DNA from 4 places in the Pseudomonas sp. GCEP-101 genome. Region 3 is predicted to be linked to each of the others. Evidence: predicted binding sites of a transcription regulator. Region 3 holds the regulator's gene; each other region holds the start of a gene.
What was found. The regulator sigma-54, encoded in region 3, starts transcription at its own class of promoters, with help from an activator protein. The targets are predictions, from matches to a motif close to ANTGGCATNNANNTTGCTNT.
Positions count from the first base shown of each region.

Region 1: N0B71_RS13205 (pilin) is a predicted target of sigma-54. The motif match lies at 1,865-1,884, and genes of this name have one in related genera.
Region 2: glnK (P-II family nitrogen regulator) is a predicted target of sigma-54. The motif match lies at 2,060-2,079, and genes of this name have one in related genera.
Region 4: flgB (flagellar basal body rod protein FlgB) is a predicted target of sigma-54. The motif match lies at 2,818-2,837, and genes of this name have one in related genera.

Region 1 covers NZ_CP104011.1:2,876,351-2,880,749, forward strand. Annotated here, with positions in the region: gene N0B71_RS13195 (type II secretion system F family protein) at 1-1, opposite strand, end outside; gene pilB (type IV-A pilus assembly ATPase PilB) at 5-1,705, opposite strand; gene N0B71_RS13205 (pilin) at 1,932-2,333, shown strand; tRNA gene N0B71_RS13210 (tRNA-Thr) at 2,430-2,505, shown strand; gene galE (UDP-glucose 4-epimerase GalE) at 2,565-3,581, opposite strand; gene nadC (carboxylating nicotinate-nucleotide diphosphorylase) at 3,708-4,399, opposite strand, start outside.
Region 2 covers NZ_CP104011.1:1,556,933-1,561,331, reverse strand. Annotated here, with positions in the region: gene N0B71_RS07075 (RidA family protein) at 1-53, shown strand, start outside; gene N0B71_RS07070 (YifB family Mg chelatase-like AAA ATPase) at 50-1,540, opposite strand; gene N0B71_RS07065 (accessory factor UbiK family protein) at 1,580-1,864, opposite strand; gene glnK (P-II family nitrogen regulator) at 2,268-2,606, shown strand; gene N0B71_RS07055 (ammonium transporter) at 2,648-3,982, shown strand; gene N0B71_RS07050 (secondary thiamine-phosphate synthase enzyme YjbQ) at 4,090-4,399, shown strand, end outside.
Region 3 covers NZ_CP104011.1:2,990,532-2,994,930, reverse strand. Annotated here, with positions in the region: gene N0B71_RS13695 (KdsC family phosphatase) at 1-480, shown strand, start outside; gene lptC (LPS export ABC transporter periplasmic protein LptC) at 489-1,061, shown strand; gene lptA (lipopolysaccharide transport periplasmic protein LptA) at 1,048-1,584, shown strand; gene lptB (LPS export ABC transporter ATP-binding protein) at 1,584-2,309, shown strand; gene N0B71_RS13675 (RNA polymerase factor sigma-54) at 2,562-4,064, shown strand; gene hpf (ribosome hibernation-promoting factor, HPF/YfiA family) at 4,143-4,399, shown strand, end outside.
Region 4 covers NZ_CP104011.1:20,121-24,519, forward strand. Annotated here, with positions in the region: gene flgE (flagellar hook protein FlgE) at 1-1,176, opposite strand, end outside; gene flgD (flagellar hook assembly protein FlgD) at 1,204-1,905, opposite strand; gene flgC (flagellar basal body rod protein FlgC) at 1,922-2,365, opposite strand; gene flgB (flagellar basal body rod protein FlgB) at 2,371-2,778, opposite strand; gene N0B71_RS00115 (LysR substrate-binding domain-containing protein) at 3,398-4,249, opposite strand.

The DNA of each region.
Region 1 (4,399 bases), 110 kb from region 3:
TGGATTAATCCTTGGTCACGCGGTTGACTTCTTCGAGACTGGTGATGCCTTGCATTGCCTTCATCAGTCCCGAAGTGCGCAGATCGTTGAAGCCTTCTTTGCGGGCTTGATCGGCGATCTGAATGGAGTTGCCTTCCTCCATGATAATGCGCTGCAGGCTGGGCGTGTTTTTAACTACTTCATAAATGCCCACACGTCCTTTGTAACCGCCCTTGCAATTTTCGCATCCGACCGGGGAGTAAAGCTTGAAGGAGCCAATCCGCTCGGCCGGGAAGCCCTCATGCAGCAATGCTTCTCGGGGAACATCGTGCTCCTTCTTGCAGTGGGGGCAAAGTTTACGGGCAAGTCGTTGAGCGATGATCAGGTTGACCGAGGTTGCGAGGTTGAACGCGGCTACACCCATATTGAGCAGACGAGTAAGAGTTTCCGCTGCGCTGTTGGTGTGCAGCGTCGACATCACCATGTGTCCGGTTTGCGCCGCCTTGATGGCAATTTCCGCGGTTTCCAAGTCGCGGATTTCCCCGACCATGATCACATCGGGGTCCTGGCGGAGAAACGCGCGAAGCGCCTGAGAGAAGTCCATTCCCTGACGAGGGTTTACATTGACTTGGTTAATGCCCTCGAGATTGATCTCTACCGGATCTTCGGCTGTGGAGATATTGATATCGGGGGTGTTGAGGATGTTCAGACCTGTATACAGGGATACTGTCTTGCCTGACCCCGTGGGGCCGGTCACCAAAATCATGCCCTGAGGTTGCTTAAGGGCATCGAGGTACAGCTGCTTCTGCGCGTCCTCGTACCCCAACGCGTCAATTCCCATCTGCGCGCTGGCGGAATCGAGGATTCGCATGACAATCTTTTCACCCCACAGGGTGGGCATGGTGTTCACGCGGAAATCGATAGATTTGGTTTTCGACACACGCATTTTAATGCGGCCGTCCTGAGGTTTGCGGCGCTCGGAAATATCCAGGCCCGCCATGACCTTCAGGCGCGCAGAAATACGGCTGGCCAACTGGATAGGTGGTTTGGCCACCTCATGGAGCATGCCGTCGGTGCGGAAACGCACTCGGTAGACTTTCTCATATGGTTCGAAGTGCAAGTCCGAGGATCCGCCCTTGATAGCGTCCAGCAGCATCTTATTGACGAAGCGAACGACGGGAGCGTCATCGGCGTCGTTAGAAGCTGCTTCATCCTTTTGTTCGGAGGCGCTTTCGATGTCGAGACCATCAAGGTCGACATCGCCCAATTCACTCAGCGCATCGTTGGCGCTTTCGAACAACTTCTCGATGGCTTCGCCGAGCTTATCGTCCTCGACCAGAATGGCTTCCGTGGTCAGCCCTGTGCTGAATTGGACGTCGGTGATGGCCTGGTGATTGGTTGGATCGGAAACTCCCACGAACAGCTTGTTTCCACGCCGCCATAGGGGAATTACCCGATGCTGGCGAACCAGCTTTTCGCTGATTAGCTCCTTGGGAAAAGCATCGCGATCCAGGCTACCCAAGTCACAGAAAGCTACGCCGAACTGCTCGGCCGCCAGCTCAGTCAGAGGCCTGCTTTTGACCAGCTTGTTCTGCACCAGATAGGTCACCAGCGAAAGCTTGTTGCGCTGGGCCTGCTGTTGGGCTTGCTGAGCGCTTTTCTCATCAAGCAACTGCGAAAGCACCAATTGGCGGGCAAGCCCGGACAGGATGACTTGATCGTTCATCGATATAGGCCGAAATAGGAGTTACGTGCCTTATATCGTAGTTGCTCCTGCGAGCCAAATTGACAAATTGAAGCTGCCCAAAAATGTCACTTCCTGCGGTTTTATGCGTTGAGCTTTTTCATCAGCCCACTAAACAGGCTTTCTGCAGTGGTAAGGGAATCTGGCATGGAATCTGCTTTATCACAGTCAGGTCCTAAGACCTTTCCTAAAAATTCTGGAGAGAATTATGAAGGCTCAAAAAGGCTTCACCCTGATCGAACTGATGATCGTGGTTGCCATCATCGGCATCCTGGCCGCCATCGCCCTGCCGGCCTACAACGATTACACCAAAAAGGCCCGTTTCTCCGAAGTCATGTCGGTTGGCGAAGGCTATAAGACTCCGGTTGCCCAATGCATTCAGGAAAACAACGGCGCGACTGGCTGCACCGCTGGTGCGAATGGCATTCCTGCTATTCCGGCAACTCTGCCTGCAAACATCGCTTCCATGTCCGTGACTGATGGTGTGATTCTCGTTACCGGTACTGCCGCCGCTGGTGGCTACACTTGGAGCGTAGCGCCGGTTGTAGACGGTGGTGCGACTCGCTTCCCGCAGACTGGCACTTGCCTGGCCGCAGGCTACTGCAAGTAACAATCAAACTCATGCCTGCATGAGCTTCTTAAAGACGGTGGGAGTGGGTGGCCGTGTTGCAACTTATTGCCTCGCGGTGCTAGATTCGCCCCCGCCGCCGGTGTAGCTCAGTCGGTAGAGCAGCTCATTCGTAATGAGAAGGTCGGGGGTTCGATTCCTCTTACCGGCACCATCTTCAGCAAAAAGCCCCGCTTTCGAGCGGGGCTTTTTGTTTTCCGAGTCGAAGAAACGTCAGGCGTACCCCCCAGGGTTCTGGCTCTGCCAGTTCCAGGCGTCGCGGCACATGTCTTCGATGTCGCGGGTGGCGGTCCAGTGCAGTTCCTGGCCGGCCAGGGTCGGGTCGGCGTGGTAGCTGGCGATGTCGCCGTCGCGGCGGGGGAGGAACTGGAAGGGCAGTTCGCGGCCGCAGGCCCTTTCATAGGCGCGGATGATTTCCAGCACGCTGTAGCCGCGGCCGGTGCCGATGTTGAAGGTCTTTGCGCCGCTGGCGCCGTCCAGCCAGCGCAGGGCGCTGAGGTGGGCGTTGGCCAGGTCGACGACGTGCAGGTAGTCGCGCACGCCGGTGCCGTCCGGGGTGGGGTAGTCGTTGCCGAATACGCGGATGAACGGCTGCTTGCCGGTGGCGACCTGCGACACGTACGGCATCAGGTTGTTGGGGATGCCGTTGGGGTCTTCGCCGATGCGGCCGCTGGCGTGGGCGCCCACGGGGTTGAAGTAGCGCAGGATGGCCATGGTCCACTGCGGATCGGCCTGGGCGATGTCGCGCAGGGCGATTTCCGCCATCAGCTTGGACTGGCCGTAGGGGCTGGCCGGGCCGGTGGGGGCGTCTTCGCGGATCGGGCTCTGTGCCGCCAGGCCGTAAACGGTCGCCGAGGAGCTATAAATGAAGCGCTTCACGCCATGGCGCTGCATGACCTGGCAGAGGGTGACGGTGCCGGCGAAGTTGGTCTGGTAGTAGGCGATGGGGTCGGCCACCGATTCGGCGACGGATTTCAGCCCGGCCAGGTGAATGGTGGCGTCGATGTCATGCTCGCGGAACAGGCGGTCGAGTGCTGCCTCGTCACGGACGTCGCCTTCCATGAAGGGGATCGCCTGGCCGGTGAGTTGCTCGATGCGCTGGAGCGGGATAGGCGAGCTGTTGCTGAGGTTATCGAGGACGACGGGATGGAAGCCCTGCTCGATCAGTTCCAGGCAGATGTGGGAGCCGATGTAGCCGCAGCCGCCGGTCAACAGAATCCTTTTCGTCATGATCGCGCCTTTGCTCCCTTCGCTGTTCGCCGATTCGTGAGCGTCTGAGTATGTCAGAGGCGCACGAATCGGCACTATCGAGGGCGGCGTGACCGTGTCGGCAGGTCCGAAGCGTCGTACGCCGGTTTACAGGCTCAGGCGCATCGACAGGTCCAGCGCCTTGACGTCCTTGGTCAGGGTGCCGATGGAGATGTAGTCCACGCCGGTCTCTGCGATGGTGCGCAGGGTGGCCTCGGTGATGCCGCCCGAGGCTTCCAGCTTGGCGCGGCCGGCGGTGAGGGCGACGGCGGTGCGCATGTCGTCCAGGCTCAGCTCGTCGAGCATGACGATGTCGGCGCCGGCGTCCAGGGCCTGGCGCAGCTCGTCGAGGTCTTCCACCTCGATCTCCACCGGCTTGCCAGGGGCGATCTGGTGGGCGGCGGCGATGGCCAGGGCGATGCCGCCGCAGGCGGCGATGTGGTTTTCCTTGATGAGGAAGGCGTCGTACAGGCCGATGCGGTGGTTATGGCAGCCGCCGCAGGTGATGGCGTATTTCTGCGCCAGGCGCAGGCCGGGCAGGGTCTTGCGGGTGTCGAGCAGCTTCACGCCGGTGCCGTCCACCAGGTCGGCGTAGTGACGGGCACGGGTGGCGGTGCCGGAGAGCAACTGCAGGAAGTTCAGTGCGCTGCGCTCCCCGGTGAGCAGGGCGCGGGCGGGGCCTTCCAGGGTGAACAGGGTCTGGTCGGCGCTGACCTGCTCGCCGTCGCGCACCTGCCATTTCACCTGCACGCGCGGATCGACCTGGCGGAACACTTCGTCGACCCAGGCGGTGCCGGCGA
Region 2 (4,399 bases), 1.4 Mb from region 3:
GCGCGACGGTCGAGCTGAACCTCCTGGCGGTTGCGATCGATCGCCCCGGCTAATGCCCCGCCCGGTATTGCAGCGCTTCGGCCAGATGCGGACGAGCGATGCTGTCTGCCTGCTGAAGGTCGGCCAGGGTTCGGGCGACCTTGAGAATCCGGTGCAGGGCGCGCAGTGACAGGTTCAGGCGCTCGCCGGCCTTCTCCAGCCAGGCCTGGTCTTCTGGGCTCAGTGCACAATATTGGTGCATCTTCTTCAGGGTGAGAAAGGCGTTGGCGCAACCCTGGCGGGCAAGCTGGCGCTGGCGCGCGGCGGCGACCTGAACGGCCAGCTCGGCGCTGCTGGTACTCGGCCCGCTGGGCGCCAGGCTGGTACTTTCGCGGCTGACGGTGAGGTGCAGGTCGATGCGGTCCAGCAGCGGCCCGGACAGCTTGGCGCGGTAGCGCTGGACCTGTTCCGGCGAGCAGCGGCAACGGCCGCTGGGGTCGCCGAGGTAGCCGCAGGGGCAGGGGTTCATCGCCGCCACCAGCTGGAAGCGCGCGGGGAAGCGCACGCGACCGTTGGCGCGGGCGATGACGATTTCGCCCCCTTCCAGCGGCTCGCGCAGCACCTCCAACACCTTCCTGTCGAACTCGGGCAACTCATCGAGAAACAGCACGCCTTCGTGCGCCAGGGTGATTTCCCCCGGCTGCGGGCGACTGCCGCCACCCACCAGCGCCGGCGCGGAGGCGGTGTGGTGCGGCTGGCGGAACGGGCGTTGCGGCCAGTGGGTCAGCGGCCCCCGCCCGGCGACGGAATGGATCGCGGCCACCTGCAGCGCCTCGTCTTCGTCCAGCGGCGGCATCAGGCCGGGCAGGCGGCTGGCGAGCAGCGTCTTGCCGGTGCCGGGCGGCCCGCTGAACAACAGGTTGTGCGCGCCGGCGGCCGCTACCAGCAGCGCACGCTTGGCCGCGGCCTGGCCCTGCACTTCCGACAGGTCGGGATACGGCGGCGTCACCCGCAGCAGGCCGTTGGCCTCGTAGGGGCGCAGGCGTTCCTGGCCATTGAAGTGCGCGGCCAGCTCCAGCAGGTGACCGACCGCGTAGACGGTCAGGCCGCTGGCCAGGCTGGCTTCCTCGGCGTTTTCCCGCGGGACCACCAGCGTGCGGCCCGCGGCGCGGGCGGCGAGGGCGGCGGGCAGCACGCCGGGCACCGGGCGCAGCGTGCCGGAAAGCGCGAGCTCGCCCAGGCATTCCAGCTCCTCCAGGCCGGCGGCATCGGCCAGTTGGCCGCTGGCGGCGAGGATGCCCAGGGCGATGGCCAGGTCGAAGCGCCCGCCGTCCTTGGGCAAGTCGGCCGGGGCGAGATTGAGCGTGATTCTGCGGTTGGGGAAATCGAAGCCTGAGTTGAGCAGGGCGCTGCGCACGCGGTCCTTGCTCTCCTTCACGGCGCCTTCGGGCAGGCCGACCAGGGTCAGCGACGGCAGGCCGTTGGCCAGGTGCGCCTCGACGGTGACGCCGGGCGCTTCCACACCGACCTGGGCGCGGCTATGGACGATGGCGAGGGACATGGATCACTCCTGGATCGCATGCCACCCGCCAGGCGGGGCCTATTCTTCGGCGGCGGGGGCGTTGGTATCGGCAGGCGCGGACAGCCTGGCTTCGATCTCCGCGACCTTGGCTTCCAGCGCCTCCAGGCGGGCGCGGGTGCGCGCGAGGACGACCATCTGGCTGTCGAATTCGTCGCGGCTGACCAGGTCGAGCTTGCTGAAGGCGCTCTGCATCAGAACCTTGAACTGGGCTTCCAGCTCGGCCTTCGGCAGGGGCGATTCGCCACCGAACAGGCGTCCGGCTTGTTGGCTGATGGCATCGAGGAAGGCTTTGGGCGGCAGCATGGTTCATGGGTTCCGGATTGAATCAGAGCGCAGTCTATCACGCAGCCGGCGCTGGCTGCGGCGCCCGGGGTTGCACGCTTTTTGAGCAGTGTGCCCGCTCGCCGTGCGCGCTTTCGGTGCGCCAAGGCGGCGCTGGCGTTTCGCCAGAAATCCTCGTTTGAGCCCAAGTAGCTGATGCCACGGGGCTTTTCACGAACTGGCAAGCTTCATGCTTTGGGGCAGATAGGGCGTGCACCGATGCAGTTCCGGTGCTGCAGGCGAGGCGGAGGACCGCTTCGATCAACGCAGTCGGAGTGCTGAGGTAGGGCGGCCGGCGCATTACAAAAGCCAGACACTGCGCTTAGACTTGTCCCCGGGTTCGTTCTTCCTGGGGCGGGTCCACCAAAACACGGGAGAGAGTTACATGAAGCTAGTCACAGCCATCATCAAGCCGTTCAAGCTGGACGACGTTCGTGAGTCGCTGTCCGAGATCGGCGTGCAGGGCATCACTGTGACCGAAGTCAAGGGCTTCGGCCGGCAGAAGGGCCACACCGAGCTGTACCGTGGCGCGGAATACGTTGTCGATTTCCTGCCCAAGGTGAAAATCGACGTCGCCATCGCCGATGACCAACTGGATCGTGTTATCGAAGCCATCACCAAGGCCGCCAACACCGGGAAGATCGGTGACGGCAAGATCTTTGTTGTAAATCTGGAACAGGCCATTCGTATCCGTACCGGCGAAACCGGCACCGACGCGATCTAAGCCAAGCCCACACCGAACCCCACGCCCCAGGAGAAACAACAATGACTCTGCGCAAATACGCAGGGCTAGGCGCCCTATTGCCCCTCGCAATGCCCGGCCTGGCCATGGCCGACGAGGCAGCGGCCCCCGTCCTGAACAGCGGCGACACCGCCTGGATGCTGATTTCCAGCGCACTGGTGCTGCTGATGACCATCCCCGGCCTGGCCCTGTTCTACGGCGGCATGGTGCGCGCCAAGAACGTCCTGTCGATCATGATGCAGTGCTTCGCGATCACCGCGCTGGTCAGCATCCTCTGGGTCGTCTACGGCTACAGCCTGGCCTTCGATACCGTCGGTATGGAGAAGGGCGTGGTCAATTTCGCCTCCTTCGTCGGCGGGTTCGACAAGGCCTTCCTCAGCGGCCTGACCAGCACCGGCCTGACCTCGGCGGCCGCGCTGTTCCCCGAAAGCGTCTTCGTGATGTTCCAGATGACCTTCGCGATCATCACCCCGGCCCTCATCGTCGGCGCCTTCGCCGAGCGTATGAAGTTCTCCGCGATGCTGATCTTCACCGCGCTGTGGTTCACCCTGGTCTACGCACCGATCGCCCACATGGTCTGGAGCGGTGACGGCGGCCTGCTGTGGGACTGGGGCGTGCTGGACTTCGCCGGCGGCACCGTGGTGCACATTAACGCCGGTATCGCTGGCCTGGTGGCGTGCATCGTGCTCGGCAAGCGCAAGGGCTACCCGACCGCTGCCATGGCGCCGCACAACCTGGGCTACACCCTGATCGGCGCCGCGCTGCTGTGGGTGGGCTGGTTCGGCTTCAACGCCGGCTCCGCCGCTGCCGCCAACGGCACCGCCGGCATGGCCATGCTGGTCACCCAGATCGCCACCGCTGCCGCCGCCCTGGGCTGGATGTTCGCCGAGTGGATCACCCACGGTAAGCCGAGCGCCCTGGGCATCGCGTCGGGCGTCGTGGCTGGCCTGGTTGCCGTCACCCCGGCCGCCGGTACCTGCGGCCCGATGGGCGCCATCGTGATCGGCCTGGCTGCCGGCGTGATCTGCTTCTTCGCCGCCACCAGCCTCAAGCGTGCCGTCGGCTACGACGACTCCCTGGATGCCTTCGGCGTGCATGCGGTCGGCGGTATCGTCGGCGCCCTGCTCACCGGCGTGTTCGCGGCTCCCGCCCTGGGCGGCTTCGGCACCGTGACCGACATCGGCGCGCAGCTGTTCACCCAGTTCAAGGGCGTGGCCTTCACCATCGTCTACACCGGTATCGTCAGCTTCGTGATCCTCAAGGTCCTGGACCTGGTCATGGGCCTGCGCGTCACCGAGGAAGAGGAAACCGTGGGCCTGGACCTCTCCCTGCACAACGAGCGCGGCTACAACCTGTAAGGGTTCGCGCACGTTCGACGAAGGGCGCCCTCGGGCGCCCTTTGTTTTTTCGATCAGCACGCTAGAATGCGCGCGCATCACCGTTAGCGACGGAAGGATTGCCCGCCATGTGGCAGCAGAAGACCCTCACCCTGCGCCCTCGCCCGCGAGGTTTCCACCTGGTCACCGACGAGATCCTGGCCGCGCTGCCGGAGCTGTCGCGTTGCCGGGTCGGCCTGCTGCACCTGCTGTTGCAGCACACCTCCGCCTCGCTGACGGTCAACGAGAATGCCGACCCTTCGGTGCGCCGCGATTTCGAGCGATTCTTCAATCGCCTGGTGCCCCAGGGGGAGGGCGGCTACGAGCACGACTACGAAGGCCCGGACGATCTTCCGGCGCATTTCAAGGCCAGCCTGCTGGGCTGCCAGCTGACCCTGC
Region 3 (4,399 bases):
GTGTTCGACGTCGATGGCGTGCTCACCGACGGCAAGCTCTACTTCCTGCCTGACGGCGGCGAGTTCAAGACGTTCAACACCCTGGACGGCCAGGGCATCAAGATGCTGATGAACTCCGGCGTGCGCACCGCGATCATCACCGGCCGTTCCAGCCCGGTGGTCGAGCGCCGGGCGAAGAACCTGGGCATCAACCACCTGTTCCAGGGCCGCGAAGACAAGCTGGTCGCCCTGGACGAGTTGCTCGCCGAACTGGGTCTAGGCTATGAAGAAGTCGCCTACCTGGGCGACGATCTACCCGACCTGCCGGCCATCCGCCGCGCCGGCCTGGGCATGGCGGTCGCCAGCGGCGATGCGTTCGTGCGCCAGCATGCCGACGGCGTGACCCAGGCCCGTGGCGGCGAAGGCGCCGCCCGCGAGTTCTGCGAACTGATCCTGCGCGCCCAGGGCAACCTCGAAGCTGCCCAGAACGCGTACCTCTAGAGCCGAACATGCCCAAGACACTCCAACAGAAGCTGTTGCTCGCCCTGATCGCCATCCTGCTGATCGCCCTCGGCTATTACTGGAACGTGCGCCTGGACTTCAACGAGCGGCAACTCAAGTCGCAGACCAGCGACGCTGTCGATTTCTACGTGGTGAACGCCAAGAGCGTGCAGTACCGCGTCGACGGTTCCCTCGCCTACGAGATGACCGCCGACAAACTCGAACACCTGAAAGCAACCGACGTGACCCTGGTCACCACGCCCGACCTCTTCTTCCACCGGGAGAACGAGCCTCAGCCGTGGCATGTCCAGAGCGTTCGCGCCGAAGTGGCCCCCGAAGGCAAGCAGGTCGAGCTGATCGACGACGTGCGCGTTGCGCGCACCGACGCACAGCAGCGCACGCTCCTGCTCAACACCTCGCGCATGACGGTGTTCCCAGACAAGGACTATGCGCAGACTGACCAACCCGTGAAGATCACCGAACCCAACGGTGTGACCACGGCAGTTGGCATGAAAGCGTATCTGAAAGACAGCCGGATGCTCCTGCTGTCCAACGTAAGAGGTCAGCATGAGGCTCGTTAACACCCTCCCCCTTCTCTTCAGCCTCGCCGCCGCCATCGGCAGCTCTGCCGCCTGGGCGCTTCCCACCGACCGGGAACAGCCGATCCGCGTCCAGGCCGACAGCGCCGAACTGGATGACAAGCAGGGCGTAGCGGTCTATCGCGGCGACGTGGTGGTGACCCAGGGCAGCATGAAGCTGACCGGCAACACCGTCACGCTCAAGCAGAACAAGGATGGCGAGATCGAGGTCGTCACCTCGGTCGGCAAGCCCGCCTACTTCGAGCAGAAGCCGGCGCCGGACAAGCAGATCACCCAGGCCTACGGCCTGACCATCCAGTACTTCGTGTCGCAGAACCGCGTGGTGCTGATCGACCAGGCCAAGGTGATCCAGGAAGGCAACACCTTCGAAGGCGAGAAGATCGTCTATGACACCCAGCGCCAGATCGTCAACGCAGGCCGCGCCACCGGCTCCCAGGTGACCACGCCGCGTCCGCGTATCGACATGGTCATCCAGCCCAAGAAAAAGCAGGATCAAGCGCAGTAATGGCTACGCTAACCGCCCAGCACCTCGCCAAGAGCTACAAGAGCCGGCAAGTCGTCCGCGATGTCAGCATGAGCATCGATAGCGGGCAGATCGTCGGCCTGCTCGGCCCCAACGGAGCGGGCAAGACCACCTGCTTCTACATGATCGTCGGCCTGGTTCGCGCCGATCAGGGCGTCGTGCGCATCGACGAGCAGGATGTCACCCACCTGCCCATGCACGGCCGCGCACGCGCCGGCATCGGCTACCTGCCGCAGGAAGCCTCGATCTTCCGCAAGCTGTCGGTGGCGGACAACATCGGCGCCATCCTGGAAACCCGCGCCGACCTCGATCGCGCCGGCCGCCAGGAAGCCCTGGAGGGCCTGCTCGAGGAGTTCCACATCCACCACATCCGCGACAACCTCGGCATGAGCCTGTCCGGTGGTGAACGCCGCCGCGTGGAAATCGCCCGCGCCCTGGCCAGCTCGCCGAAGTTCATCCTGCTGGACGAACCCTTCGCTGGCGTCGACCCGATCTCCGTGGGCGACATCAAGCAGATCATCCATCACCTCAAGGCCAAGGGCATCGGTGTGCTGATCACCGACCACAACGTCCGCGAGACCCTGGATATCTGCGAAACGGCGTACATCGTCAACGACGGTCAACTGATCGCCGAAGGCAGCGCCGAAAGCATCCTCGCCAACGACCTGGTGAAGGAAGTCTACCTGGGCCACGAGTTCCGCCTGTAAGGCCCCGCGCCGCGCCCTGCCTGGGCGCGGCAGCCTCTCTCCTGCCCAAGCGTGGCGCGGCTTGCCGGCCGCTGCGCGTCGTATTCGGCTGCCCGCTCTTGCCTGGCGCAACCGGGTTGTAACGAAAGGTCGACAGCCCCTAGGCAAAGCGTCCAAACTCAGGCATATAATTTGCTTCCTCGCGGCGCTCCGGCGTCCGTAGTCGTGGATATGGCGCGCCGTGCGCCAGCGAACAAGGTGCCTAGTTCCAGCATGAAACCATCGCTAGTCCTCAAGATGGGCCAGCAGCTGACGATGACCCCGCAGCTGCAACAGGCCATCCGACTGCTCCAGCTCTCCACGCTGGACCTCCAACAGGAAATCCAGGAAGCCCTGGAGTCCAACCCGATGCTGGAGCGCCAGGAAGAAGGCGAGGATTTCGATAACAGCGACCCCATGGCGGACGGCGCAGAGTCCGGCGCCAACGGTACCAGCAGCAGTTCCCAGGACAACTTCCAGGAAAGCACTACGCCCACCGCCGACAGCCTCGACGAGGACCAGTGGGCCGAGCGCATCCCCAACGAGTTGCCGGTCGACACCGCCTGGGAAGACATCTACCAGACCAGTGCCAGCAGCCTGCCCAGCAACGATGACGACGAGTGGGACTTCACCTCCCGCACCTCCGCCGGCGAAAGCCTGCAGAGCCACCTGCTGTGGCAGCTCAACCTCCTGCCGATGTCCGATACCGACCGCCTGATCGCCCTGAGCATCATCGACGGCATCACGGACGACGGTTACCTCGAAGAATCCCTCGACGACATCCTCGCCTCCATCGATCCCGAATTGGGCGTAGAGATGGATGAAGTGGAAGTCGTGCTGCGCCGCGTGCAACAGCTCGAACCCGCCGGCGTCGGCGCGCGCAACCTGCGCGAATGCCTGCTGCTGCAGCTGCGCCAGATGCCGCCCAAGACCTACCTGCTGGCCGAGGCCATCCGCCTGGTCAGCGACCACCTCGACCTGCTCGGCAGCCGCGACTACAGCCAACTGATGCGACGCATGAAGCTCAAGGAAGACGAGCTGCGCGAAACCATCGAGCTGATCCAGTCGCTGCACCCGCGCCCCGGCTCGCAGATCGAATCCGGCGAAGCCGAATACGTGGTCCCGGACGTCATCGTCCGCAAGCACAACGACCGCTGGCTGGTGGAGCTGAACCAGGAAGCGGTGCCGCGCCTGCGCGTCAACTCGCAATACGCGGGCCTGGTACGCCGCGCCGACTCCAGCGCCGACAACACTTTCATGCGCAACCAGCTACAGGAAGCGCGCTGGTTCATCAAGAGCCTGCAAAGCCGCAACGAGACGCTGATGAAGGTGGCGACGCAGATCGTCGAGCACCAGCGCGGCTTCCTCGAATACGGCGAGGAGGCGATGAAACCGCTGGTCCTGCATGACATCGCCGAAGCGGTGGGCATGCACGAATCGACCATCTCCCGCGTCACCACGCAGAAGTTCATGCACACGCCGCGGGGCATCTTCGAGCTGAAGTACTTCTTCTCCAGCCACGTCAGCACCTCCGAAGGCGGCGAGTGCTCCTCCACGGCGATCCGCGCGATCATCAAGAAACTGGTCGCGGCGGAAAGTCCGAAAAAGCCATTGAGTGACAGCAAGATCGCTGGTTTACTGGAGGCACAGGGCATTCAAGTGGCACGTCGTACCGTCGCCAAGTACCGGGAGTCCCTAGGAATCTCTCCCTCGAGCGAGCGCAAGCGACTGGTGTGACGTTGATCCACGCCAAAGTGTTCCGGCGGCAGGCCCCCTAACCTGCCACTTACACACGGGCAACAAGGAGAAAGCGGTATGCAAGTCAACATCAGTGGACATCAACTGGATGTGACCGACGCCCTGCGCGACTATGTCGGCGAGAAACTTGGCCGGCTGGAGCGCCACTTCGACAAGATCACCAATGTTCAGGTCATCATGGAGGTCGAGAAACTGAAGCAGAAAATTGAAGCCACCCTCCACATCGCCGGAGGCGAAGTGGTGGCCTGCGCCGAACATGAAGACATGTACGCGGCCATCGACCTGCTCACCGACAAGCTCGACCGCCAACTGAT
Region 4 (4,399 bases), 3.0 Mb from region 3:
CGTGCCCGACCCTACCGAACCGAGGGTGCCGGAGGTCGGCGTGCCGATGACCGCCTCGCCCGAGGCCAGCGACTGCTTCCAGCCGGTGTTGCCCACCGGGGTCAGGCCCTGGGTGTTGGCGAAGTTGGCGAGGATCACCTGGCCGATCACCTTGGACTGGCCGTTGGTGTAGGTGGCGTACATCTGGCCGTCCTCGGCGAACGACAGGCCGGACATCTGGCCGGTGGCGTAGCCGTCCTGGGTGACCGCCGTCACGGCGAAGGAGCCGTTGGTCTGGGAGGTCTTGGTCAGGTCGATGGCGATGCCGCCGGTAGCGCCCGCCGCGCCGTTGGCGCCCCAGGTCACCGGGCTGGTGGTGGAGTCGGTGATGGCCGCCGGCGTCCACCCGGTCAGGGTCATGGTGTTGTCGGCGTTGACGGTCATGCCGGTGGAGGTGATGCCTGTCAGCTGGCCGGCGCTGTTGAAGGTGATGTCGCTGCTCAACGGCGTGGTGCTGGTCGGGGTCTGCGGGTTACGCCCGTCCACCAGGGTGTACATGCTCCAGTTGTTGGCGCTGTCCTTGACGAAGTAGTTCGTCATGGTGTGCGAGTTGCCCTGGGAGTCGTAGATGTCCACGGAGGTCGACCAGTTGTAGCTGTCCGAGTCGGTGGCGTCGAACGGCGTGGTCTTGGGCGTGGTGGCGTTGGAGTTCAGGCTCAGCGTCGAGGTGATCTTCGAGGTCGGGCTCGGCGGCTGGTTGGCGGTATCGACCTTCAGGTCGGTGATCACGCCGTTGACGATGTTGCCGTTGGCGTTGACGCCATAGCCCTGCAGGCGATTGCCCGAGCCATCGACGATGAAGCCGCTGGCGTCGGTGTTGAAGGTGCCGTTGCGGGTGTAGACGCGGCTGCCGTTGTCGCTGGTCATGAAGAAGCCGTTGCCGCTCACCGCCAGGTCCAGGCTGCGACCGGTGGTGCTCAGGTTGCCCTGGGTGAACTGCTGGGAGACGGCCTGGGTGACCACGCCGTTACCCACGGCGATGCGGCCGGTGCCGAGCATCGAGGAGGCATAGAGGTCGGCGAACTCGGTACGCGACGACTTGAAGCCGGTGGTGCCGACGTTGGCGATGTTGTTGCCGGTGACGTTCAGGTCCATCGACGCGGCGTTGAGTCCACTCAGGGCGGTATTGAAAGACATGTGTTGCTCCTGTGCCGAAACGCGGCGTTATTTTCCGATGGTCTGAATGCTGGAGGCGGAAACGGCGCCGATGCCCGCCAGGTTCAGGGACATTTCCCCGCCGTTCTGGCCCAGGGTGACGCTGTTGACCGTGGCCGGCAGGTAGGTGGTCAGGGCGGTGCTGGTGCCATCCAGCGTGGCGCTGGCCTTGACGGTGTAGGTGCCGGCGGCCACCAGCTCGCCGCTGTCGTCCTTGCCATCCCAGGTGAAGTCGATGTTGCCGGCCTTCTGGCTGCCCATGTCGACGGTGCGCACCAGGTCGCCCGAGTCGTCGTAGATCTTCAGGGTCACGCCATCGCCCTTGGACGGCATCACCAGCGAACCCTTGATGCCGGCGCTCGGGTTGTCGACCTGCACCTTGCTGGAGTTGACGATCACCGAGCGGCCGACCAGCGACGAGGCCTGCAGGGCCTGGGACGACTGGAACGAGGAGTAGAAGGTGCCCAGGGTGGTGTCCAGGTTCTGCATGCTCTCCAGGCTGCTGAACTGCGCCAACTGGGAGACGAACTCGGTGTTGTCCTGCGGGTCCAGCGGGTTCTGATTGTTCAGCTGGGTGACCAGCAGCTGCAGGAAGGAATCCTTGCCCAGCGCGCTGGTGCCGGTCTCGGCCGTCGTCGACGAGCTCTTGGACCCGGCGTTGAGCGTCGACAGGATCGAACTGGCGGCGCTGTTATCGGTATTGATGCTCATGGGGCGTCCTCTGCGCTTACTGACCCAGGGTCAGGACCTTCTGCATCATCTGCTTGGCGGTATTCATCATTTCCGCGTTGCTCTGGAACGAACGGCTGGCGGAGATCATGTCGGCCATCTCCTCCACCACGTTGACGTTGGGGTAGTACACGTAGCCGTCCTTGTCGGCGGCCGGGTGGTTCGGCTCGTAGCGCGGCACCAGCGGGCTCTGATCCTCGACCACGCCCAGCACCTGCACGCCGGAACCGGCCTGGTCGGTCTCGCCGAACAGCGAACCCTGATCGCCGCCCTGGGCGTTCTGCAGCATGGTGGAGAACACCGGGTGACGGGCGCGGTAGGTCTGGTCGATGCTCGAGGAGACGCTCTCGGCGTTGGCGATGTTGGACGCGGTGGTGTTCAGACGGGTGGTCTGGGCACTCATGCCGGTACCGGCGATGTTGAAGACACTGGCGAGCGACATGGCGATTATTCTCCGCGCAGGGCGTTCATCAGCCCTTTGAACTTGCTGTTGAGGAAGGTGAACGAGGCCTGGAACTGCACGGAGTTCTCCGCGTAGTTGGCCTGCTCGATCTGCTCATCCACGGTGTTCTGGTCGACCGAAGGCTGGTTCGGGATGCGGTACTTGAGCGACTCGTCGCCGATACCGAAACCATCGGCGGCAATGTGATGCGCGTTGGTCAGGGTGGCGCTGAAGGTGCCGTTCTTCATCTTGTCCGACTGGGCTGCCAGCACCGAGGCGAAGTCCAGGTCACGCGCCTTGTAGTTGGGCGTGTCGGCGTTGGCCAGGTTGTTGGCCAGGACTTCAGCGCGCTGGGAGCGGAAGCTCAGTGCTTGCTGGTGGATGCCGAGGGCTTTGTCGAAGCTGATGCTCATGGTCGCGAACCTGTTTGCCGGTGTGGGCTTGCCAACACTTCAGCAAGGCGCGTGCCAGATTTACATTTCCTTTATTTTCAAAGGCTTGAGTGGATTTCGAGAGCGGCAAGGGGCGGCAAACAGCGGCAAAGCGGCAAGCGCTTTCCTTGCCGCCGCAGGCAAGGCGGCAAACTTGCCACTGCGGTTTGCCGCCCGCCTCTGCCGTTGCCGCTCGATGGCATTTCGTAGGAGCGAGCTGGCTCGCGAACCCATCGGCCACGTCGGCCCTGCCGACGGATCGCGGGCATGGCCCGCTCCTACAATTCTCGCGCCAAGGGCAAGCGTGCAACGTAGGAGCGGACCTTGTCCGCGAAATCCCTCGCGGCAGAATCAGTTCCCACCGGGGTACACGGAGCCGGCAGCGACCTGTAGGAGCGCCAAGGGGAAGCGTGCAGCGTAGGAGCGGACCTTGTCCGCGAAATCCCTCGCGGCGGACTCGGCTCCCACCGGGATACACCGAGGCGGCTACCACCTGTAGGAGCGCGCCATGCGCGCGACCGCGGGCAGGGCCCGCTGCTACCGGGGAACACCCTGCCAGGCGCTTCGCGAGCCAGCTCGCTCCGACAGGCCCGATGCGCCGTTATGACTGTGCCAGCGCCAGGAAAGCGCTCGGCAGGCGCGCCTGGCGGCGGTCCTTCAGGCAGTACAGGTACTCGTCGATCAGGCTCGCGCCCTTGATCTGCAGCACGCACAGTTGCGGGTTATCCGGCACTTCCTGGCGGGCGATGATGCTCACGCCCAGGTTGCGAATCACCGCCTCGCGGATCGACTCGCGGCTGCCGATCTCCAGCATCGAAGCCGGCGTCACGCCCGCCTGCCGCAACATCGCTTCGGTCAGCTGGCGGGTGGTCGACCCGGCTTCGCGCATCAGCAGGCAATGGCTGCGCAGATCGCCGAGGCTGACCGACTGCATCGTCGCCAGCGGGTGGCTGCGGTGCACCGCCAACACCAGCGGGTCGCTACCCAGCACCACGCGGGTCAGGCGCGCGTCGTCCACCTGCTGCGAGGAGGCCGCCAGGTCGACCCGGCATTCGATCAGCGATTCGAGCACCTGGCGGGAGTTGCCGATCTCCACCGACACTTCGATCTGCGGGAAGCATTCGCGAAAGGTCTTGATCAACCCCAGCACGTAATAAGGAGAGGTGGCGCCGATGCGCAGGGCGCCCTGCATCTGGCCGCAGTTGCGCAGGTAGAACTCGATGTCGGCCTCCTGCTGCAGCAGCGCCTCGACCATCGGCAACAGGCGCGCGCCCTCGTCGCTCAGGGTCAGGCGGCGGCCGCCGCGGTAGAACAGCTCCACCGCGTACTGGCTCTCCAGGTGGCGGATCTGCGTGGTCACCGTGGGCTGGCTGAGGCCGAGCTTCTTCGCCGCCTGAGTAATGCTCCCAAGCTTGGCAACCCTGTAAAACGCCTTCAGCTCTGCACTGAGCATCTGTGTCACCGGCCTCTCGAAAAATCTGCCCATCATTTTGCTGCACGACGCCGGAAATTCGGCGCCAGCCCACTGGCGACGCGGCCTGCAGCCGAGCGACAAAACACCCGAAAAGGTCAATATCCCTGACCTGTATCACTGGCGTCCGCG